DNA from 4 places in the Vibrio sp. Vb0349 genome. Region 3 is predicted to be linked to each of the others. Evidence: predicted binding sites of a transcription regulator. Region 3 holds the regulator's gene; each other region holds the start of a gene.
What was found. Region 3 encodes MetJ, which represses methionine synthesis genes. Its sites were predicted from a motif close to TTAGACNTNTANANGTCTAA; they were not measured.

Region 1 (6,044 bases), on a different contig from region 3:
CAACACAGGCCAATTATTAGAGCATTGGCGAAACAGCCAAAATGAGACCCTTCTGTCTCGTCTCGCGAGTTGGGACATTCCACTCGATGAGGACAACCAAGAAGAAATCTTTTTAGACTCACTGGATAAAATTATTGCCCAGTGCGTAGAAAAACAAATTGAAAACCTGCAGGCCAAAGCAAGAAGTGTCGGTTTATCAGCCGAAGAGAAAAGGGAGCTGCTAGCACTTATGCTAGATTTAAAAGCGTAACCCTGTTTAATTAGTCAGCAACGATTTAATTTGTTATAGTAAGTGGTTTGCATTTCGCATACTGATTCCTTCACCAGATTACGAAGTTGGATACCGTCTATGGATCACAATCCGCAGTCACAGCTAAAGTCACTTGTTATTAAAGGCAAGGAACAAGGCTATCTGACCTACGCCGAAGTAAATGACCACCTACCTGCTGAAATCGTAGATTCAGAACAGGTAGAAGACATCATTCAGATGATCAACGACATGGGCATTAAGGTAGTAGAAACTGCTCCTGATGCTGATGATTTAGCACTGAACGATGACACAAATATTACCGATGAAGATGCAGCCGAAGCTGCAGCCGCTGCACTTTCTAGCGTAGAGAGTGAGATTGGTCGTACAACAGACCCAGTACGTATGTACATGCGTGAGATGGGTACTGTCGAACTTCTAACTCGCGAAGGCGAAATCGACATCGCAAAACGTATTGAAGAAGGTATTAACCAAGTTCAATCGTCTGTTGCTGAATACCCAGGCACAATTCCGTACATTCTTGAGCAATTTGACAAAGTTCAAGCTGAAGAACTACGTCTTACAGACCTAATTTCAGGTTTTGTAGATCCAGATGCTGACGACACCGCTGCACCAACGGCAACACACATCGGTTCTGAACTGACTGAATCTCAGTTAGAAGAAGAAGACGATGAAGACGTTGATGACGACGAAGATAGCGATGACGATTCAGATGATTCTGAAGAAGATGTAGGTATCGATCCAGAATTAGCGCTAGAGAAATTCAACCAACTACGCAGCACCTATCAAAATCTTCAATTAGCAATCAATGAGTACGGCTATAACAGCCCGAAAGCAACCGTTGCTAATGAAATGATGCTAGACGTATTCCGCGAGTTTCGTCTAACGCCTAAACAGTTTGATCACCTAGTGAATGAACTGCGTACTGCTATGGATCGCGTTCGTACACAAGAGCGTCTGATCATGAAGTCCGTGGTTGAATACGGCAAAATGCCGAAGAAATCATTCATCGCGCTGTTCACTGGTAATGAATCAAGTGAAGCTTGGCTGGATGAAGTTCTTGCGTCAGACAAGCCATACGCTGAAAAGATCAAACGTAACGAAGAAGAAATCCGTCGTTCAATCGCTAAGCTAAAAATGATTGAAGAAGAGACTTCTCTAAACGTACAGAACATTAAAGACATCAGCCGTCGTATGTCTATCGGTGAAGCAAAAGCTCGCCGTGCGAAGAAAGAGATGGTTGAAGCGAACTTGCGTCTTGTAATTTCTATCGCGAAGAAATACACCAACCGTGGCCTACAGTTCTTGGATCTGATCCAGGAAGGTAACATCGGTCTGATGAAAGCGGTAGATAAGTTCGAATATCGTCGTGGTTACAAGTTCTCGACTTACGCAACGTGGTGGATCCGTCAGGCAATCACTCGTTCAATCGCGGACCAAGCACGTACGATTCGTATCCCGGTACACATGATCGAAACGATCAACAAGCTAAACCGTATCTCTCGTCAAATGTTGCAAGAGATGGGTCGTGAGCCACTACCGGAAGAACTGGCAGAGCGCATGCAAATGCCAGAAGACAAGATTCGTAAAGTTCTAAAAATCGCTAAAGAGCCTATCTCAATGGAGACACCAATCGGTGACGACGAAGATTCGCATCTAGGTGATTTTATCGAAGATACAACGCTAGAACTTCCGTTAGATTCTGCAACTGCAACTAGCCTTAAGGTGGCAACAAAAGACGTGCTTGCAGGTCTAACGCCACGCGAAGCGAAAGTACTTCGTATGCGTTTTGGTATCGACATGAATACTGACCATACTCTAGAAGAAGTTGGTAAGCAGTTCGACGTTACTCGTGAGCGTATCCGTCAGATCGAAGCAAAAGCACTACGTAAACTTCGCCACCCAAGCCGCTCAGAGACTCTGCGCAGCTTCCTAGACGAATAATCGCAGCGCATACAAGCTTTTAGAAATCAAAAAAGGTGACTTTAGGTCACCTTTTTTATTATCTACTGTTCTAAGTGGATAAAAACTAAGCGCAATTGCCCTAGTTGGTATCTAGACACCTTGCAACGCTTCCCCTATAATCGTTGTCCTATTAAGGCCCCTTAGCTCAGTGGTTAGAGCAGTCGACTCATAATCGATTGGTCCGCAGTTCAAGTCTGCGAGGGGCCACCATATTCCGAAAGGCGTAGCAGGTTAATACCTACTACGCTTTTTTTGTATCTTATATCTTTGGGTACAGTTTCGGTTGCGGTAACTCGTCACTAACCTCGTAATAGCTTTTCCTCTTCCCCTTTTCTTTAACTATTATCTGGCTTTCTATATGTAGCAATGAAACAAAATGTCCGCTCGTGATTTAAACCATTGACCCTCAGACAACTTCTGATAGGATGGACATACAAACGTATGGACGTCTAAAACAAAAAATGGAGCTACAATGAAAAGTATTGGTCACTTAAAGAAACTAGCTTTGATTCTCACGGCAGTAGTCGGCTTAAGCGCTTGTGGAGAAAAAGATGACTCTGTCATTAAAGTGGGCGCGACAGTTGGACCACATGCACAAGTAGTCGAGGCGGTAGCGAAGGAGGCAGCAAAGCAAGGTTTGAATGTCGAAGTCATTGAGTTTTCTGACTACGTGACACCTAATGCCGCTCTTAGCGATGGTAGCATCGATATTAATAGCTATCAGCACCAGCCATTTTTAGACAACTTCAACAGTAGCCATAACGCCCAATTAGTATCAATTGGTCAGTCCATTCTTATGCGTATGGGGCTTTATTCCAATAAGTATCGCTCACTGCAAGAGCTTCCAAACAATGCACGTATAGCGCTTCCAAATGACCCTACCAACGGTGGTCGTGGTCTGTTGCTACTCGCCGATGCAGGTTTAATTGAGCTGAAACAGGGTGTTGGCCATAAAGCCGCCCTAACTGATATCACAAAAAACGCAAAATCATTTGAATTTGTCGAGGTAGATGCCGCTCAGCTACCAAGAACATTAGATGATGTGGACGCGGCTGCGATTACAATGAACTACGTAATGTCTTCTGGTTTAGATCCGAAGAAACAAAGTATCTATCTTGAAGCAAAAGACGCCCCATTAGCAGTCATGGTCATCGCCACTCGTGACGCAGACAAAAATAATGAAGCGTATAAAAAGTTCGTTTCTATTTATCAATCTCAAGCGATTCGTGATTATCTCGATCGTACGTTCAAAGGCACAATCGAAGCAGCTTTTTAATCAATAAAGCAGCGAATACTTTGCCCACGAATCAGATAGAAAAGAGGCTAATGTTTTCTCATAGCCTCTTCTTTTCATTACTCACTAAATCGACTCATTGTCGACTTTCAGCCTCTAACTTCATTGCCAAATAAGCTTGGTCAGCAGAAACCAATTCAGGACGGTTAATCAACTTCCAGAGGAAGTATGGTGGGATTAAAAATACGATGAAGTAGAGTGATTCATGGAAGAAAACATCGGCTATCGTTTGCTGATGCTCCCAAAGTGCCGTCAGTGCGAAGAGCTCTAACATCACGCCTAATACGCCAAAGACGACAGAGACAACAATCGCTAAACCCAGTAGTTCTCTAATAAAGTGCTTGTATGCCATGATACTAATTCCTTCTAGCAATAAGTCATACTAACTTACGCTCATAAGAAAGAAGCCAGCTTGACTATCATCAAACTCCCCTCATCACAGTTAAGAACTTAGTTTTATAAAAAAGGACTTGTATATAGCACCATTGAAGATTGACCTGTCTATCACAATACAATGACATCATTTCTCGACTTTGAGACTAGCCTTTTACATTTATCAGCAGTGTAAACAAGAGGTCATAATGAAAAAATATACCTATCCTTTACTTGCTATCTCAGGTGGTCTTTTATTGACGGGCTGCGGTAGCGACGACTCTTCATCCGATACAGAAGCAGCCACTTTTTCTCTCAGCGTTTCCGATGCTCCTGTCGACGATGCCAGCAAAGTCGTTTTAGCGTTTCAAGATGTTGTCCTTGTACCATTTGACCCTGAAACTGGCGAGCAAACTGGAGAACACATTCTGTTAGATGCTAGTGACAATGGAGCACTACACCAAGTTGATCTAATGGAATATCAGGGAAGCAACGCTAAAACGATCATTCACGAACAGGACATCGCTCCTGGTGATTATGCTATGTGTGTGTACGCTAAAGACGGCAAACAATTAAACGATACAACACTGTCATACGTAGAGAAGACAGACGGCAACATCAAAGGCTTAGTTGTACCTAGCCGAGGCAGCTGTTTTGGTTTTAAACCAGATACGAGCGATCAAGGTCGCTTAAAGTTTTCGCAAAAAGGTCAGTATGTAAAAGTTCATACTGGTCATAATAGCTATGTTGTCGAGTTTGACTTACGCAAAGGTCTGGCGGATCCAACAGGCAAAGATTACATGAACATGAACTCTAATGCGGTAAGCTTAGTAAACGCATCAGAATCAGGTCATATTAGTGGTGAAGTCAGTGAAATTCAGTATCAAGCATGTGAAGCAGACAGTGCCGCATCAAATGCAATAAATGACGTTCCTGCCGTTCACTCTGTTTATCTGTATACAGGTTCAATGGATCGCTCAACCATGGGCGATATGGGTGCGACAGATCCACTCAACGCGCCAGTTGCGGTAGCTAACGTGAATGAATCGCAAGACGAAGAAGGTAATACAACCTACAGCTACGAGTTTGGTTACATCGGCCCGGGTACTTACAGCATTGGCTACACATGTGCTGCGTATATTGATACGCCAGACGCTCATGAAACTTCAGAAGACGGTTTCTTGATTTACCAGCACTACACGCCAGTTGATGTTGTCGAGGCAGAACTGACAACTCAGGACATTAATCCAATTCTTTAAGTCACCACATTAAAAAAGCCGCTCGTACTGAGCGGCTTTTTACTTAGTCAGAAAGGTAATATTGAACCGTCGATACCACTCGCACTTTCTTAATGTAAGGCGTGTTGCTGTCTCGGTCATAAATCGAGAACTGCCCTTGAGTTGCACGTTTGATCTTACCCAGTGAACTCTGTGAGTCTTTCGCAAATTTCTCAGCCACTTCACGCGCATTCTTAGTCGCTTCTTCGATCATGTCTGGCTTCACATCATTCAGCTTAGTAAAGCTGTACTCAACACGATTTGCATAAGGATCTTGGTTAAGCAAAACGCCTTGTTTTCCTAGCTCACCTATTTCATTGATTGCCGCTCGAACAACATCAACACTCTGGCTGTAAACCGTAACGGTTCGCGAGGCTAAATAACGATACTCAATGTCTTGCTCGCTCCCATATTGCTGTGCTTTTCTGTCAATGACCGCTGGGGAAGAAAGGGAAACGCTGGTTTCAGGAAGCCCTTTGGCACTTAGAAAGTCCAAAATCAAACGGGTTTGCTGGTCAATTTCATCAAACATGGCCCCCATATCATTACTCGCTAGAGTAAATTGAATCGGCCAAATCACCGTATCAGCAGGATACTCACGCTCCGACAAACCTTTTACTGTCACGACTCTTTCATAGGCTCGGTATTTCACCGCCGTCTGCTGCATAAAATAGCCAAGGATGCCAAGACCAAGTATCAAACTTAGCCCAATCCAAAGTGCTGCTTTATTGGAAACTCGTTCCATTATTTCCCCCTGATAAATATCAACTTAGCTTAATCTTTGTTCTAGATAAGATAGCCTATCTATTGTTTTAAGAGGGAGACATAACGCGAGTTTTGATTCATAGCACAGTGATATACCGTTTTC
Region 2 (6,044 bases), on a different contig from region 3:
AGGTCGAGCGCCTCTTGACGTTTTACTGCGTCAGCAATATGTCCTTTAAGTGCTTGGATATATTCAGACTCAGATAATTGACCTGTACGATAAGCGCTGCGCTGCACCCGGATTTCACCCGTTTGAGGAAAAGAGCCGATTGTCGTTGTTGGCAACAGAGGCAAGCCCAATACTTCAGCTTGATGCGCAGCACGCTCCGCGTAAGGTGCGCTGCGCTCGGCAAGTGACGCAGTAATACTGTTTAAACGTGCTTGAACTTGTGGCTTATTCACATGCGTTGCCGTTTTACGTGCTTTGATTGGCTGGCTGTAGGTATCACAAGCGAGAATCGCATCTTGATCACCATCGAGTGCGCGGCCAAGCAAGGCGACTTCTGTTACTTTTTGTTTTGCGAACGCAAACCAGCTTTTCACTTCCTCACTGAGTTCTGTTTCCTGTTCCAGATCAACCGGGCTATGTAGAAGAGAACATGAACTGGCAACCCAAAGTTTGTCGCCCAGTTTCTCTTTGACTGGCTGTAGACGCTCGAGTTGGGCACTTAAATCCGAACGCCACACGTTACGACCATTCACAACGCCAGCAGAAAGCACCCACCCCTCCGGTAACTTGGCAACCACATCGTCAAGCTGCTGAGGGACGGCAGATAAATCGATATGCAAACCATCCACCGGTAGCTCTACAATTTTATCTAGCGTATCGCTTACGGAGTCAAAGTACGTCGTTAGCAGCACTTTTACATCGCTTCGAATCACTTGGTAGGCCAGCTTAAACGAATCAGCCCATTTGCTTTCTAGCTCCAGTGACAAAATTGGCTCATCAATCTGAACCCACTCAACACCTTGACTTGCTAGCTTTGCCAAAATAGCTTGGTAAGCAGTAAGTAAGCGTGGTAGCAGGGTTAAGCGGTCAAACCCTTCTTCGACCTCTTTACCCAAGTAAAGGTAACTGACTGGGCCAAGCAAAACAGGCTTCACTTGGTGGCCAGCTTGAAGCGCTTCGTTGACTTCTTCAAACAGTTGCGGCCAGCTCACTTCAAACGTATCGTCCTTGCTGAATTCAGGGACAATGTAATGGTAGTTTGTGTTGAACCATTTGGTCATATCCGATGCCGCAGCGCCCGCACAGCTGCAACCCGCCAGAGATTGACCGCGACCCACTTTAAACAACGTATCCAGGTTAGGGAAACCATCAGCGTGACGCTTTGGCACATGACCCAATAGCAACGTGGTCGTCAGTACATGATCGTACCAAGCGAAGTCGCCAGCGGTGGCAAAACTCAGACCAGCATCCGTTTGTGTTTGCCAGTTTTTGGCGCGTAGATCTGCCCCAACCTTTTTAAGCTCAGCTTGATCAATTTCTCCTCGCCAGTATTTCTCCTGAGCGAATTTTAATTCTCTTTTTTCACCAATGCGTGGATAACCTAGTATGTGAGTCGTTGTCGCCATGTCCCTATTCCTTTCTCAATTTTGTTCAATTTGTTTGGGTCAGAGCATCTTTCGGTAAATAATAAGATGTCTGGATGGCTAAACTATCGCTCTCATCTGATATTAGAACAACGTCCATTTATTCAACTTGTTTATTAAAAAAATTCATCATGAAGCGACATGATTCGCAAATAAAAACAACAAATAGACGTCTAGACGTTTACATATCCATTTTTTGTCGTTAAGTTATTTACACGATTGCTATTCTGTTCATAGCGAGCAACAAAGGATGAAAGGAATTCATGATAGAGCTAAAACATTTGCGGACACTCACTTCGCTTCGAGACACTGGCTCTCTAACGGCGACAGCGACCGCTTTGCATCTCACTCAGTCGGCACTGTCTCATCAGATCAAAGATTTGGAGGCGCGAATTGGAGGGCAACTGTTCCTGAGAAAGACTCGTCCGGTGAAGTTCACTTCAGAGGGAGAAATCCTATTGCGTCTTGCAGAAGATATCCTTCCGAAACTCGCAAGAGCAGAAAATGATATAGCGAGCTTGAAAGAAGACGTCAATGGCCGATTACATATGGCCATTGAATGTCACTCTTGCTTCCAATGGCTAATGCCTGCACTTAGGGAGTACCAACTTGCTTGGCCTAGCGTAACATTGGACTTTTCCTCTGGTTTTGGCTTTGAACCACTCCCAGCTTTATTGGCAGGCGAACTCGATCTTGTTATTACTTCCGATATCCAACCTCGATCTGAAGTCCACTACGAGCCTCTATTCGACTTTGAAATGCGTTTAATTACCGCAACCAACCACCCATTGGCGGAAAAAGAAATTATTGATCCGCAAGATCTCGCAGATCAAACCATGCTCTCTTATCCTGTTCAAAAACAGAGGCTAGACGTCGTAAAACACTTTCTTCAGCCAGCAGGAATAGAACCTGCGAAATGGAAGCAAGCCGACAATACTCTCATGTTAGTTCAGATGGTCTCTGCTGGATTAGGGGTGGCGGCACTACCCAATTGGGCGATTTCTGAATTTTCTCGCCAAGGTCTTATTACCAGTAAACCTTTCGGCCAAGGCTTATGGCGTCGCTTGTTTGCAGCAACGCGTCACTCAGAGAGAGAGAAGCGTTACTTACAAGCTTTTTTCGCAACCGCGAGGCTACAATGTAAAAGCCACCTTGACGGAATCAAGGTGGCTTAAAATATTTGGGTTATGAAAGGCTTAGCGTTGATATGCTTTAAATTGGTTAGTCAATGGATCGTACTGATAACCGAGCATATCAAGCTTGCCGACTACAGACTCTACATCCATCTCATACACTGATACTAACTCGTCAAAACTGTCGCACTCTAAACGTAGCTTTTCGTTGACGATACCTAGCAAAATAGTGCTGTCCAGATTACCTACATTGCTTAAATCCATCGCGACTCTCCTCTTCGACAAGGTATATAAACAAGCGTAGTAGTAATCACGCGAATTTAAAGTGAGTGCGATCTAAAACGTGATCACCTTATACCCAAGCACCAAGAAAGCACTTGGATATAAGCCGTCTAGCTTTGTCTTTAGAATAGAGGTTAAGCCGCGAGAGAGAATAAATCTTGCAGGCTCGTCATCGACGCGAGTGCTAGAAACAAGGCAACGCTCAGTTGCACCTTTTCTGGTTTCTTATGCGTAAAAATATGCCAACACCACACAATAATTGAAGAAATTAGCATAGCTAAAGACAGCAAGATTGGCTGTGTTGCAGCGTTCAGTGCAGCTTCATTTAACTGGTAAGAAGCAAACAACGTTGCGATGACTAATAGCATTCCAGACACAATGCCCGTAACTGGTAAAATACGGTGAAATGCCTGTAATCTGCTGCGAGCTATCGTAAGCAGCAATTGAGAAAATGACGCCCCAAGGAAAAATATCATTAGCGCCATCGCTATCGATGCTGGCCAGCTTGATTGCTCAAATACTTGAATACTCACATACGCAAAGGCCAAACCATTCGCTAAATGCATCGCCCATAGTGGCCCTTTTTCACGCGTTTTCTTGGTTTGAACCTGAGAATAGAAGTAGAAAATAGCAAACACGATCATAAATGCTTCAATGCGAAGTGACGCAACAGCGAGCCACAATACAGCTACTGCTGGCAACATTTTATGAAGACGTCCTCGCTGACCAGGACAAATATCGCCCTTGATTAGAAGCAAAGTCAGTAGCGCTTGTGCGCCAAATAGCATCGGAGGGAAAGTAACCAGCAATTGTTGAATCATGTTGAATGCACGCTCAAAAGTCATTTTGGGGGGCGATAATATCAAATCAACTATCGCCAAACCACCGAAAGTCGGCCCCCAAATGAGCTAAAACGGTAAGACAATTTTATTCACAGAGAAGCAAGATACTTCAACGCGTCTTCCTGCGTTAAAACTCCACGGTACTCTTCTTTGGTATTACACAATACCCAAGGGAAACGAATGCCGGTTTTCACCAACTCTCGAATAACAGAGACAGGTAAATCCTCATCAACCAACACAAATTCGGTGCTCATTATCTGATTAACAGGACGTTTCCAAATTCTGCTTTCTCGTTCAGTTTCTCGCTCTGTGCCCATCGAGGGCGTTAGGTGTAAATTCACCGTCTCTTTCGTAATTAACCCAACACAACGATTTTCATTGAGAACAACTAAAGGCAAGCTTGGATTCAAATTCATGTACTCAACTGCCAAGGAGAGCGGTTCTCCAGGGTCCATAGACCTGACTTGTTCATGGCTCAAAGATTGCAACACATCACTTTGCTTGGACTCAATCGCGATGTCAGAGAACAGATGCTCATAACTGTCCGCTTTATCCATCAAATCGACAGGCACGGCAGCAGAAAATAGAAAGCCCTGCATGTAATCGACACCGATTTCTGCCAATACTTGAAGTTCTTGCTTAGATTCCACGCCTTCAGCAACCACTTTTACATTCATTTGCTGTGCAAGCTCGGTGACCATTTTCACAATGTTATAGCTGGTGCTCCCTTTATGAATGTTCTTGATGAATTTTCGGTCTATTTTCAGTAAATCAAACTGCCCTTTTTCTAGATAAGAAAAAGAAGAATACCCAGTACCGAAGTCATCAATCGCGATCTCAATGCCCTCTTTCCGCACTTCCTCTAGAGCTCGAGTATGCTCCTCATCTTGTTCAAAATACGCGGTTTCTGTTAGCTCGATAGTTACTCGCTTAGGGTCTACACCACTGGCTTTAATCAAATCATGCGACCGCTGAAGGATCTGAAGAGAATCCAATTTCGTATTGAGGGAGCGATTGATGGTCACGCCCACTTCCTCGCCATAAATTTCTTGTAAGCGCGGAAAGTGCTTCAACGCAGCTTGGCAGACTACATCATCAAGTGCCGCTATGAGTTCTAGATCTTCAATAATAGCGATCATCTTCTGCGTACAATACGCATCATTTTCATCATAGAAGCGTGCGAGGGCCTCGAACTTAACCACTCTTCCGGTTTGAACGTCGATGATCGGTTGAAAGTAAACGTCCACTAGTCCACTCTCTATTTGCGCCTCCAAAAACGCCTCGAGATGTTGGCGCTTCACTAATTCAGAGTGAAGTTCACTGTCGTAAAAGTTGAAATAGCTGCCTTCACCGGAAATAGAGGACAACATCGCTTGCGCTGCATGTGCTAGCGCTTGTCTTGGTCGGTTCGTATCATAGCCAAGGATTGACACACCAGTTTGGCCTTTAACGATAGTGGCATGCATTTTTGTGCCCATTTCATTTCTAAGCTCATTAAAGAATCCTTTCATGGCAATTTGGATCAAACGAACCGGGCTCAACCATTGACAATGAGGGGTCTGCAAGCATACGACAAACACGTCCCGAGATAACTGCCCCGCAATACTGGTGTAGCGACTTCGCATAATAAAATCTGCAAAACCTAATTGCTGTTCAAGCAAGTATCTCTCCGAAAACTTGGGTCTGAGTGTCATAACAATGTTGAGTTCTTTATTTCTGCTTTCATTCGCTAAGGTAGCTAATTGGAGTTCAAATTCTTTCCTCGTCGGTAAAAAGGCAGCCCAATCATGCTGTTGTTCACAACGATTTTTCATCCACAACAACGAAGCAGAAATATCCGTAGAAAATCCGAGATAAAGAATTCGTCCAGAGTGAAACGTAAGTCGGTAAATACAAAGATGATGAGCTTGGTTGCTACCGTTTGCTGTTTTGCTCAGCAAGTTACCACACCAACATCCTTCATCATTAATTTGCTGCCACAGCTGATCATAAAACGCTTGGCTATGGTGAGAGGTACTGAATATATGAGTTTTAAGCCCAACCAGATCTCGGTTTTGATAGCCCATTTGTAACTCAAAGGCACGGTTACAACCTAAGATGCGCGTATCTTCATCGGCAACTAAAACGCCTACATTTGGCAAATCAAAAATCGTTTCGAGAATTTTCGCTAACTCCTCGCAACCAGTGATTGTTAATTGCGGAATGATAGTGCCTTGGATAATGCGCTTATTGAGCCTTTCAAAACTAATAGTAACGTGCACTAAGTTAACGTTTTTTAGCATCATGCAACAAGAAAACCGCCCCCGTCCGCCAAAGAGTTCCAC
Region 3 (6,044 bases):
CTTTAATTTCTTTAATGATGGAGTGTGTTCTGTCACGCTCGCCGGAGTTCGCACCGTAAGTCACAGAAACAAATTTAGGTTGAAGCGTTTTAAGACGGTGCACTGAATTCCAAAGTGTTTCTTCCATCTTAGCGCTGCTTGGCGGAAAAAACTCAAACGATACATTGATGTTATCTGATAACTCAGCAATATTCTGGTTCAAGGCGTCGATATGGCCTGCGTGCGTATATCCCATCTTACTCTCCCTGCGGCACTCCGCCACGAAAACAAATCCTTAAAATCGACGTTTAGACGTCTATATGTCTACAGAATGTATTGAATACGATTTAATGTCAACCTTGTAATTATGAATTTTTCTCACGTTAATAATGAAGATAGTTCAAGTTTCTACTTGAGCATCATCTCGCCATTTTGCACGGGTTATGACTTCAGTATGGCACTGATAGGGGAATAAAAAACCCTGGATTAATTCCAGGGTTTTTAGGTCAATCGCAACTTTAAAATAAACCAGCCAATCGGTTGAGGTCGGATTGAATAGCGCCGGCTGTCACTTCTCTGCCTGCGCCTGGTCCTCGAATGACCAGAGGGTTATCTTTGTACCACTTGCTCTCTATGGCAAAAATGTTATCGCATGGCAATAAGTTGGCGAGCGCGTGCTCACGAGACAACGCTTCGACTCCCACCGTTGCTTTACCATTTTTTTCTAAACGCGCCACATAGCGAAGCACTTGATCGTTTCTCTGTGCTTTTGTCAGACGCTCTTGAAGTATTTCACTCAACAACGCTCCATTATCGAAGAAATCATCTAAGCTCAGTTCTCTTAATTCTTCTGGCACTAAAGACTCAACTTTAACGCTGTCTGGTTCTATATCTAGGCCCGATTCTCGAGCCAAGATGACTAACTTACGCATTACATCGGAGCCATCTAAATCAGAACGAGGGTCAGGTTCGGTTAACCCTTGCTGCCAAGCAAGATCGACTAAATCATTAAATGGTACAGAACCATCAAACTGTTGGAACAGCCATGATAACGTCCCCGAGAAAATCCCCGATAGAGCGACGATTTCATCCCCACTTTCACGAAGATCTCGCACGGTATGGTTTATCGGTAACCCAGCACCAACCGTTGCGTTGTATAGCCAATGACGACCAATTTTAGCGAATGCATCTTGAACCTGATGGTAGTACTGACTATCTGCGGAACCGGCCACTTTGTTAGCGGAAATCAAATGAATGCCTTGCTGTGCGATTTCTACGTAGCGCTGAGCTAACTCTTTACTCGCGGTAACATCAAGCACGACGGCTTCATCATAGCTTTTAAGTGCTCCCAAACGTGCCAGCCAATCCCCATTGTTTGCTATGCTTTCATCATCAAATCGTTCAGCAACACTCGCCGCCTCAATACCTTGCTCATCGAACCAATAGGTTTGGCTATCCACAACCGCGACAAGATCAAAGCTCATACCATGACGTTTTTCGAGCTCACTTTTTTGCGTAGCAAATAAATTTAGCCAACTAGAACCAATATTACCCTTGCCACATAAAGCCACTGCCACGCGTTTTTGCGCTTGGAACAACTGGCTATGAATCGTTTGAACCAACGCCTCGGTATCAGTACGGCGCAAAACAGCGACTAGGCTCAGCCCTGAGTCTGTTTCAGAGATAAATTCTACCGGAGAGTGCTTTAGCTTCTGATAAAAGCCAAAGCAATGATTGGCGTTTTTCGTAACGCCTGCACCTACCGCAGCTAAGAGCGAGTAACCTTCTTTTAGCTTAATTTCTGCCTCTACCGCAAGCTCTTGCAAGTGTTTCAATGCACCACCGGCGATTTCTGCGGTGTAAGCCAAGCGTAGCGTATGCTGATCGGATTGAGCTTCAAATGCCAATGGCTCTAATTGCGCGCGCTGCAACGCTTGTAATACATCACTCTGTGTTTTTTCGAAGTCGTGCCCATGCATGAAAGACAACTGCACCAATAAAACATCATCCAGTGAAGTAATAATTTTAGCGCCACGACCAGATGCCAATACACGCTCAATACGAGTAGAACCCGACTCTGGCAGATAGCTACACTTGAGATTAAGGTCCATGGTACTTTGCGCCACAGGCTGAAGCGTACGACTGTGTAGCACTGGGGCAGCTAAGCGAGCAAGTTCACTGGCTTCATCCAATCGAAGTAACGGTAATAAACAAGCGTCAGACACCAAACGTGGATCGGCACTATAGACACCAGCAACATCACTCCAAATCGTGACAGTACTGACTTCAGCAAGCGCGCCTATGACCGTTGCAGAATAGTCAGAGCCGTTACGACCAAGTAGGATGGTTTCTCCTGCCTCGTTCTGAGCCATAAAGCCAGTAATTACCACACGTTTATGGTTATGCTGCGCGAGGATCTCTTTAATTAAAGGGTATGAACGAGCGCGATCAACCTCTGGTTGAGTTCCCGCTTCTGCACGTAAAAACGCTCGTGCATCTTGTGCAACCGCAGGGATAGAACGTTGAGATAATAACGCGGCCAATAGGCGAGCAGACCATACTTCTCCGTGCCCCAGTACCGCGGCTTTTTGCGCATTAGTGAGTGGTGCAGTCAGCTCCGAGAGAGTACTGAACTCATCATGTAATAAAGCTAACAGCTCTTCTTTTGCTTCACTCTCCAACAAGCTTTCTATTAGCTCAGTTTGGAACTGTCTCAAGCTTTGAAGCGCTTCATGCGCAATTCGGCCATCTTTACTTAACCCTTCCAAAAACTCAATCAAGCGGTTAGTGGTTTTTCCTGCAGCAGAGACGACCACAAGATCATTTTCTGTCGAATACTCCTTGAGAATACCCACAACGCGTAAGTAGCATTCTGGGTTTGCTAAGCTACTGCCACCAAACTTATGCAGCTGACGTTGTACAGTCATTGTTATCGTCTCCTATTACTGGGTAGCTTTAGCGAACGCTTGTTCTAAATCTGTGATGAGGTCTTGTGCATCTTCCAAACCGACAGACAAACGCAATAGTTGATGAGAGACCCCAGCCTCCGCCAGCGCCTCCTCACCCATTGCACGGTGCGTCATGGATGCTGGGTGGCAAATCAAACTTTCTACACCACCTAATGACTCTGCTAATGAAAACAGTTGGAGCTCTTTCACAAACACCTTTAACTGCTCAAACGAACCAGCAAACTCAAAACTCAACATAGAGCCAAAGCCCGTTTGCTGCTTTTTAGCAATGTCGTGACCTGGATGTTCCGGCAGGCTTGGATGATAGATAGTTTTAACTAACGCTTGTTTCTGTAGGTAAGCTAGTACCTGCTGTGAGCTCTCTTCATGTACTCTCATACGAGCAGCAAGCGTACGAATACCTCGCAGTGTCATGTAACTATCGAAAGGTGTGCCCGTTGCACCAATACAATTACCCCACCATGCAAGCTCTTCTGCATGCGCTTCTGTGTTGGTGATGATTACTCCACCAATTACGTCCGAATGACCGTTGATGTACTTTGTTGTGGAGTGGATAACAAAATCCGCACCTAGCTCTAAAGGTTTTTGGTACACGGGTGTCAAAAAGGTATTGTCCACCGCAACTAACGCGCCGATTTGTTTCGCTTTTTCACAAGTAGCTGCAATATCCACTACGCGAACCAGAGGGTTTGACGGAGTTTCTAGCAAAATGAGTTTTGGTTTTTGTGCCAATGCAGCATCTAAAGCCTGTTCGTCTGATTGATCGACAAACTGAACCTTAAAATCGCCTTTGCTAGCTCGGGTATTAAAAAGACGATAGGTGCCGCCATAACAATCGTGAGGAGCAATAATGAGATCATCTGGGCCGAGAAAAGCGGAAACCCATAAATTTAATGCCGACGTACCGCAGTTAGTAACAACCGCTCCTTTTCCAGACTCAAGTTCAGATAGCGCACTTTCCAACAGTCCGCGGTTTGGATTACCAGATCGTGTGTAATCATACTTGGGCACTTCACCAAAAGCAGGAAAACCATAGTTAGTGGAAAGATAAATAGGTGGAACGACAGCATGATATTGGCTGTCTGATTCAATACCAGTGCGTACTGCAATGGTCGCAGGTTTGCGAGTGCTCATGGGTGTATCCTTTCACGGGTAATGACTTCTAAATAGGAATGCGCTATATCTAATGAGTAACATAAAGTGATCAACACGCTTCCTTTGCTGTTATGTTCACTTTACTCGTCAAAAAATGAGACGTCAACACTTCTAGACGTCTATATGTCTTTGCTTATGGCGGTAAATGCAGCTAAAATCAGCACCTAAATTATTTTTAACCGATTACATAAATGAAGGTGTGCAATGGCTGACTGGAATGGCGAATACATTAGCCCATATGCAGAGCACGGCAAAAAAAGCGAACAAGTAAAAAAAATTACCGTCTCTATCCCGCTAAAAGTTTTAAAGGTGCTAACTGATGAGCGTACTCGCCGTCAGATCAATAACTTACGCCATGCAACCAATAGCGAATTGCTATGCGAGGCATTTTTGCACGCGTACACAGGTCAGCCACTTCCGACAGATGAAGACCTTCGTAAAGACCGTCCTGATGATATTCCAACAGAAGTAAAAGCGCTGATGACGGAAATGGGCATCGAATTTGAGTCATTCGACGAAGAATAAAAAAGCCTGATAAGAGGTTTCAGGTAATAACTCTTGCCTCGAGCCAAATGAATGACATAAAAAATGGGACGCAATAGCGTCCCATTTTTGTGTATCACATCTGAAAGATATATTACTCTGCCATGTAGTTTTCAGGCATCTCGATACGAGCTACACCTGAATTAACCGCCGCCTGAGCAACCGCTTTTGCAACACGTGGTAGCAAACGTGAATCCATTGGTTTTGGAATAATATAGTCCGCACCAAACTCTAGCTTATCAACACCTGCAGCCTTCAATACGGCTTCAGGTACAGGCTCTTTTGCTAGCTCACGAATCGCCTCAACGGCTGCAAGTTTCATTTCATCATTGATTTCACTTGCACGCACATCAAGAGCACCGCGGAAAATGAATGGGAAACACAATACGTTGTTAACTTGGTTAGGATAATCACTACGGCCAGTACCCATGATCAAGTCATCACGAACTGCGTGAGCAAGTTCCGGCTTGATTTCAGGATCCGGGTTAGAACATGCGAATACGATTGGCTTATCTGCCATCAACTTCAACGCTTCCGCTGGCAATAGGTTTGGACCAGATACACCTAGGAACAGATCTGCACCTTCAATCACGTCTTCTAGTGTGCGCTTATCTGTATTGTTCGCAAATAGCTGCTTATATTCATTAAGATCATCACGACGAGTGTGAATCACACCTTTGCGATCTAGCATGTAGATTTTTTCGCGCATTGCGCCGCATTTGATCAGAAGCTCCATACACGCTACAGCGGCAGCGCCAGCGCCAAGACAAACAATTGTTGAATCTTCAAGTTTCTTACCTTGAAGTTCGATTGCATTCAGCATACCCGCTGCCGTTACAATAGCAGTACCATGTTGATCATCGTGGAATACTGGTACATCACAACGTTCAATCAGACGCTTTTCAATCTCAAAACAGTCTGGTGCTTTAATATCTTCAAGGTTGATACCGCCAAAAGTGTCTGCAATGCTCGCAACAGTATCAACAAATTCATCGATCGTGCGGTGCTTAACTTCAATATCAATAGAGTCAAGACCTGCAAAACGCTTAAACAGTAACGCTTTACCTTCCATCACTGGCTTAGATGCAAGTGGACCTAGGTTACCTAGACCTAGAATAGCGGTACCGTTAGAAATAACAGCAACCATGTTCCCTTTTGCAGTGTACTTGTACACGTTATCCGGGTTTTGTGCGATTTCACGCACTGGCTCTGCAACACCAGGGCTGTAAGCAAGGGCAAGATCACCCGCCGTTTCCGCAGGCTTTGTCAGTTCGACAGCAATCTTTCCTGGAGTTGGATAAGCATGGTAATCCAATGCTTTTTGGCGATGTTCTTCTTCTGGAGTGGCTGCTTGGTGGTTGTCTTCAGACATGGACGTTTCTCTTTTTTATTTTTAGG
Region 4 (6,044 bases), on a different contig from region 3:
TGCCAAATGTGAATGTTTTCTCAATATTTTCTTGTGCACTGACGACAAAAGGTGAACTCAGCAAAGTGAGTAATAACAGAGTGCAGGCAGGTTTCATCCGGCTTCAACTTCCTTCTGGTGCATGTCAGTAATATTTAGTATTTATCAATGTGCCGAAATCAATCTTAAAAACAGTATGATGTACAAATTTCGTTGTGTGCGCACTTTTTATAATGTGACTTGGTCACTTATTCCGTTCAAATAGTACCGAATTTGACGTTTATGTACAGGATGAATGTATCACCGTGAGTCTGAATTCACTGGATTCTTGGTCAAGCGCTGTATTGGCTGTGAGCTAATGCGCCTTATGTATCGCTATTTTGTACTAAGAAAATTTTTCCAATTGTTTTTGATACTTTTTCTCGAGAGCTTCATTGCCTGCTGCACGTTCAAGTTGAATCATGAGTTGCAAAGAGGGCTTCTTCACGCCATACATTTGATTGAATCTCATTAATCGAATTCTAGCTTCAGTATAATCACCGCTATCAATTTCTATTTTAGCGAGTTGCAAAATCGATTTTGGTCTATGAGGGTCATGATCGATAGCTCTAGTAAAGTAGTATCTCGCTTTGTCTTTATCTTGTGATTTTAGCGCACAAAAAGCTGCATTCTCATAGCTTGCTGGAATAAGGTAGTAATAAGGCTGCTCAATGGCTCGATTAAACATCTGATCGGCTTTTTCGAAGTCACCTCGCTTGCAAAGAAAAGTACCGTAGTTATTGAGCACATTTCCGTTTTTAGTGTGTTGGCGTAGAGAGCGTTTATACATCTGTTCGGCTTTAATATCTTCACCAACCGTTTCGTAGTAGTGAGCCATAGATAATTGCGCGCGATAGTATTGAGGTGCGTGGTTTAAGGCTTGTTGTAAGTTATCATGCGCGCGAATCATGTTACCGCCGTCTAAATAACCTAAGCCAAGTGCGATACGTGATTCTGCCATTGCCACAGGATCGGCTTTAACGACAGGGCTTCCATCTTCTTTCACCGTCACGCAACCCACGAGTGCAAACTGAGACAATAATATTAGTGCACCGAGCTTTGCTGTTTTCATTCTTTATCCCTACATCCCTGAATCTTTCTGCATGATATGAATTACTTAGCAAAAACCTATTGAGGAAAAAACACTATGCGATCAGGTTTGCAAACTGTTATGAAAAAGCCGCCATATGGCGGCTTGGTTCACATATTACATTTCGGTAATGATGAGTGCTTTGTTTGCTTATTTTGAAGCTAATCGTCTTTAGTGAAAGCATCTTCACTGAAGTGATCGAGATCGTACGGTGTTTGCTGATAAACACAGTAGTTCAGCCAGTTTAAAAAGAGGAGGTGTCCATGGCTTCTCCAGCTTGCAATTGGCGGGTTATCTGGGTTGTTGTTTGGGTAATAGTTGACAGGAATAGCGGGCTCCATACCTTCGCTTAAATCTCGGATATATTCATTATGTAAAGTGTGGGAATCATACTCAGGGTGTCCTGTGACAAAGACATTTCGTTTGTCTTTTGTGGTGGCCAAGTACACACCTGCGACATCCGATGTCGCTAAAATGTCTAAGTCAGTATGCTCTTCTAGAAAGTGAGGCGAAAAATCTGCGTAACGCGAGTGAGGAGCCAAAAACGTGTCATCAAATCCGCGTAAGATAGGGTGAAACTGATGATGGATTTGATGATGATACACGCCTGAAAGTTTTTCTTTACGCGTTTTTTTAGGTAGATCGTAGAGTAGCTTTAACCCTGCTTGCGCAGCCCAGCAAACATAAAGAGTGGATGTCACATGATCTTTTGCCCACTCCATGATGGTTTTGAGATGATCCCAATAAATGACATCTTCAAATTGCACCAAACCTAATGGAGCCCCAGTAATGATCATGCCATCGAAGTTTTTATCTCGCACCATTTCAAATTGGCGATAAAACGTGTCTAAATGTTCAGTTGGCGTATTTTTACTCGGGCGGTTATCAATGCGCAGTAATTCGACGTTAACCTGTAGTGGGCTGTTTGAGAGTAGACGCAGAAACTGAGTTTCAGTCTCTATTTTTTTTGGCATCAGATTAAGGATCAGCACTCTTAAAGGACGTATTTCCTGACTCGCTGCACGCGTTTCACTCATCACGAAGATGTTTTCTGTCCTTAATACATCGGTAGCTGGTAATTGATCTGGAATTCTAATTGGCACGACTTTCTCTCCCTAAGTATAGTCAATCTAGACGTCTATACTTCTAAAGCTAACTTAATTAAGTTTAGATGTCGATACGAAATCCGACTTTTCAATCTACTCTTTACATTATGGTAAACCGTACTCGGGGTTGTCACACAATTGTGACTAAAGCAGAGTTTCTGATGAGATAGGTTTGAAACGCAGTGTGTACTATTTGCTGGTAATTATGCGATCACGTTAATATGTGAAGGTGACTTCGTAGTAAGGAAGTCTCAAATTAATGAGCCATACTAAAAACAATCAGCTCACCATTTTGCATTAATGTGCATATTTGGAAACATCGTCAGTGGAGGACATTATGTTCGGTATTTTCAAGAGAAAGACAAAGATTCAGAGCATCGCTCAAGAAGTTCCTTGCGTGCTACTGCATTCGTTTGGTGATAAAGACATTTATACGCCGGAAGAGATTGATCAAGTTCTTCAAAAGCTGGGTTATGATAAGAGCAAGGATGTCAGTCATTATCAGTATGCGTATGGAATGTTTGCCGATGAAGCCTCTTACGAGCTCCTAGAACTAACGGATGAGCTAGGTAATTATGGTCATTTCCAACGTGAAGTAGGTAAGATGCTACTCAATACACCTGAGCCGATTGATATGCATATCTACTTTGAAATTTCTCGTCAGCACCAAAACGTCAGCCTTTTACCTGGTCATCAAAAAGTAAGCGAAAGTGATGGTGTGTAAACATCGTTAGTGGTATTCCATCGTGAGATGAGTTGGGTATAATGCGCGGCCTAATTATCCGGACATGTTGTCGGTTACATTTCTGTTGAGCGTTAATGCCTTATGTTCAAAATGCTTGTCTCTATGCCACCAATGTTGGCGCTGTCGATAGCGATTGTATGTGAAGTGATTGCCACTTCTTATATTCCCAAAACAGAGCAATTTACGAAAGTAATGCCGAGCACAGTCGTTTTGATTGGTTACGGCATCGCTTTCTTCTTGCTTTCCGTCACAGTGCAAACAATGCCTGTTGGGGTTGTTTATGCCATATGGAGTGGTGCTGGGATCGTTTTGGTTGCGACGGTTGGTTACTTTGTTTACGGACAGCGTCTAGACTTACCAGCCCTAGTTGGTATTGGGTTTATCATCGCTGGTGTGTTGATCGTAAATTTATTATCCAAAACAGTAGGGCACGAATAACGCCACTCTACTTGTTAAGTGAATAAGAAGCCGCAGCGAGAAATTGCTGCGGCTTTTTAGTGCAAATTCAATCGCTAATGGCGAGTATTGATATGACGTCTTATTGTTGTATTCATAACGGTCGCATTATGTGATTGAAAAATAGACATTATTTAGCGCATTGAAAATACAAAGTTATGTTTCTTCAAACTTTAGGAAAGGGCAGTAGATAAATCACTCCGATAGATGTTAACGTGGCGACTCATCTTTACTGCTTTTTCATTCCCTACATATTTCTGCAAAGTTCTTATTGTGTAGTGTGTCGAAGAACCATAGAATCCGCGCGCTTTAATTTATGTTATTAGCGTTATCAATGATAAAAGTGCAGTCCATTATCATTGTTTTTATCACTTATAGATGGGCACATCTGACAATACTTACATGAACAAATACAAAAAGCCTGCATTCAAGGCCGAATTTCTTTTGCCTCGTTACTGGGGAACGTTAATTATCATTAGCGTGATGTACTTACTTAGCCTCCTTCCTTTTAAAGTTCAACTAGCTTTGGGACGCAACATTGGTCGTTTAGCTATGCGACTCATGAGAAAACGTCAAGTTACGATCAGACGCAATCTTGAGCTTTGCTTCCCTCATATGGAAGAATGCCAACGCGAAGCAATTCTAAAAGACAACATCGACAATACTGGCATCGCACTTTTTGAGACCGCAATGGCATGGTTTTGGTCAGATAAACGGGTAAACAAACACGTCACGATAAAAGGCATGGAGCATCTAGAGGCTTTAGAGAAGTCAGGCAAAGGTGCATTAATGTTGGCCGTACACTCAATGAATCTAGAGTTAGGTGCTCGAGCTTTTGGCATTAAAAAGTCTGGAACTGGTGTTTATCGCCCAAACAATAATCCGTGCTTTGATTATTTTCAGTATAAGGGACGCTCTCGCTCTAATCGTACACTGATTGATCGTAAAAACGTCAAAGCCATGCTTGAAGCACTTAAAACGGGTGAGCGGGTTTGGTATGCACCGGACCACGATTATGGTAACCGACGCTCGACATTTGCACCGTTATTTGCCGTTAAAAATGCTTGTACTACGACAGGTACAAGTTTGTTGGTTGATTCTACAGATTGCGCCATTGTGCCTTTTACGATGGTAAGAGGAAAAGACGGACACTATACCCTAACCATTAGTGCGCCCGTCGAAGGTTTCCCGAAAGAGGATCATCAACGCGCCGCCGCATTCGTGAATCAAATAGTTGAAACATCAATCATGGCAAGTCCGAGCCAGTATATGTGGCTTCATCGTCGGTTTAAAACTAGACCAGAGGGTGAGGACTGTTTGTACAAGCCTAGGCTCATCCCTAGCTTGGCATAGCATGTAGAGACTAAAAAAGCCCAAGGAACATACGAACCTTGGGCTTTTACTTTCTATTCGTTTCGCTTTATAAGTAGCGATCTTTTAGGTGAGCTTGAAAGTGTTTAGCATTCAGTGTTTCACCCGTGGCTTGTTTTACCAACTCATCAGTGGTGAATAAGCTACCTTTACTCCAGATGTTTTCCGAGAGCCAATTGAATATCGGAGCTAAGTCGCCAGAACGAATAACCGCATCTACATCGACGGTTTGTTTCATTGCTGCCATAAATTGTGCAGCGTACATCGCACCGAGCGTGTAGGACGGGAAATAGCCAAAACTTCCGTCTGTCCAATGGATATCTTGCATACAGCCATTTTTGAAGTTTCCTTCGGTTGATAGCCCCAAGTACGCTTTCATCTTTTCGTTCCAGAGTTCTGGTACATCTGTATGTTTGATGACGCCGTTCATGAGATCTCGCTCAATTTCATATCGAAGAATAACGTGAGCAGGATATGTTAGTTCGTCAGCATCTACGCGAATAAAGCCTTTTTCTACGCGAGTGTAAATTTTGGCTAAATTGTCTTTTTCGAATTCACTACCAGAAAAATGGTTAGAAGCCAGTCGAGCGAGGTGATCGATAAACGCGCTGCTTCGTCCTATTTGCATTTCAAAGAAGAGTGATTGTGATTCATGAATACCCATAGAGCGAGCTTCTCCCGCGGGTGTTCCTGATAAATCTTTTGGTAGCCCTTGCTCGTATCGAGCATGGCCAGTTTCGTGGACAATCCCCATCAATGATTGGACAAACTCGTTTTCATTATAACGTGTCGTAATACGCACATCTGTCGGTACACCGCCACAAAATGGGTGGGTACTCTCATCAAGTCGACCGTGTTCAAAATCGAATTGAAGTAGCTTCATGACTTCCAAACCGAGCGCTTTTTGCTTTTCCGCAGGGTAGTGTGCAGTTGGCAATAAGATGTTGTCTGATTGTTGTTTTTCAAGCGCTTCATCGATCAAAGTAGGAAGCCAGGTTTTCACGTCAGCAAAAAGAATGTCTAACGACGCAGACGTTGTGCCAGGTTCATAAACATCGAGCATGGCATCATAAGGAGTCGTGCCATTTGCTTCGGCTCTAATTTGCGCTTCTTCCTGCGATAGCTTTACTACTTCAGCCCAGTTCTTTTCAAAACCAGCCCAGTCATTTTCTCCACGTTGCGTACGCCATGCATGTTCACATTTGGAGCCAGCAAGAGATTGAGCTTGAACTAATGATTCTGGTAGTAAGTTAGCTTG

Region 1: a site for MetJ is predicted at 2,667-2,686, ahead of R7Q47_RS19875 (MetQ/NlpA family ABC transporter substrate-binding protein). Genes of this name have one in related genera too.
Region 2: a site for MetJ is predicted at 1,629-1,648, ahead of metE (5-methyltetrahydropteroyltriglutamate--homocysteine S-methyltransferase). Genes of this name have one in related genera too.
Region 4: a site for MetJ is predicted at 2,239-2,258, ahead of metA (homoserine O-acetyltransferase MetA). Genes of this name have one in related genera too.

Annotation. Positions count from the first base shown of each region.
Region 1 is NZ_JAWOTS010000026.1:43,268-49,311, forward strand. It holds gene dnaG (DNA primase) at 1-250, shown strand, start outside; gene rpoD (RNA polymerase sigma factor RpoD) at 350-2,212, shown strand; tRNA gene R7Q47_RS19870 (tRNA-Ile) at 2,368-2,443, shown strand; gene R7Q47_RS19875 (MetQ/NlpA family ABC transporter substrate-binding protein) at 2,706-3,509, shown strand; gene R7Q47_RS19880 (hypothetical protein) at 3,604-3,879, opposite strand; gene R7Q47_RS19885 (DUF4382 domain-containing protein) at 4,109-5,158, shown strand; gene R7Q47_RS19890 (SIMPL domain-containing protein) at 5,202-5,921, opposite strand.
Region 2 is NZ_JAWOTS010000009.1:31,199-37,242, forward strand. It holds gene metE (5-methyltetrahydropteroyltriglutamate--homocysteine S-methyltransferase) at 1-1,445, opposite strand, end outside; gene R7Q47_RS12235 (LysR substrate-binding domain-containing protein) at 1,727-2,638, shown strand; gene R7Q47_RS12240 (DUF4250 domain-containing protein) at 2,660-2,860, opposite strand; gene R7Q47_RS12245 (hypothetical protein) at 3,013-3,723, opposite strand; gene R7Q47_RS12250 (EAL domain-containing protein) at 3,810-6,044, opposite strand, start outside.
Region 3 is NZ_JAWOTS010000029.1:1,342-7,385, reverse strand. It holds gene metF (methylenetetrahydrofolate reductase) at 1-235, opposite strand, end outside; gene R7Q47_RS20375 (bifunctional aspartate kinase/homoserine dehydrogenase II) at 498-2,906, opposite strand; gene R7Q47_RS20370 (O-succinylhomoserine (thiol)-lyase) at 2,922-4,082, opposite strand; gene metJ (met regulon transcriptional regulator MetJ) at 4,308-4,628, shown strand; gene R7Q47_RS20360 (malic enzyme-like NAD(P)-binding protein) at 4,741-6,018, opposite strand.
Region 4 is NZ_JAWOTS010000002.1:348,434-354,477, forward strand. It holds gene R7Q47_RS04875 (phosphate/phosphite/phosphonate ABC transporter substrate-binding protein) at 1-97, opposite strand, end outside; gene pilW (type IV pilus biogenesis/stability protein PilW) at 365-1,090, opposite strand; gene metA (homoserine O-acetyltransferase MetA) at 1,270-2,211, opposite strand; gene R7Q47_RS04890 (DUF6559 family protein) at 2,552-2,938, shown strand; gene R7Q47_RS04895 (DMT family transporter) at 3,062-3,397, shown strand; gene R7Q47_RS04900 (LpxL/LpxP family Kdo(2)-lipid IV(A) lauroyl/palmitoleoyl acyltransferase) at 3,818-4,768, shown strand; gene R7Q47_RS04905 (carboxypeptidase M32) at 4,836-6,044, opposite strand, start outside.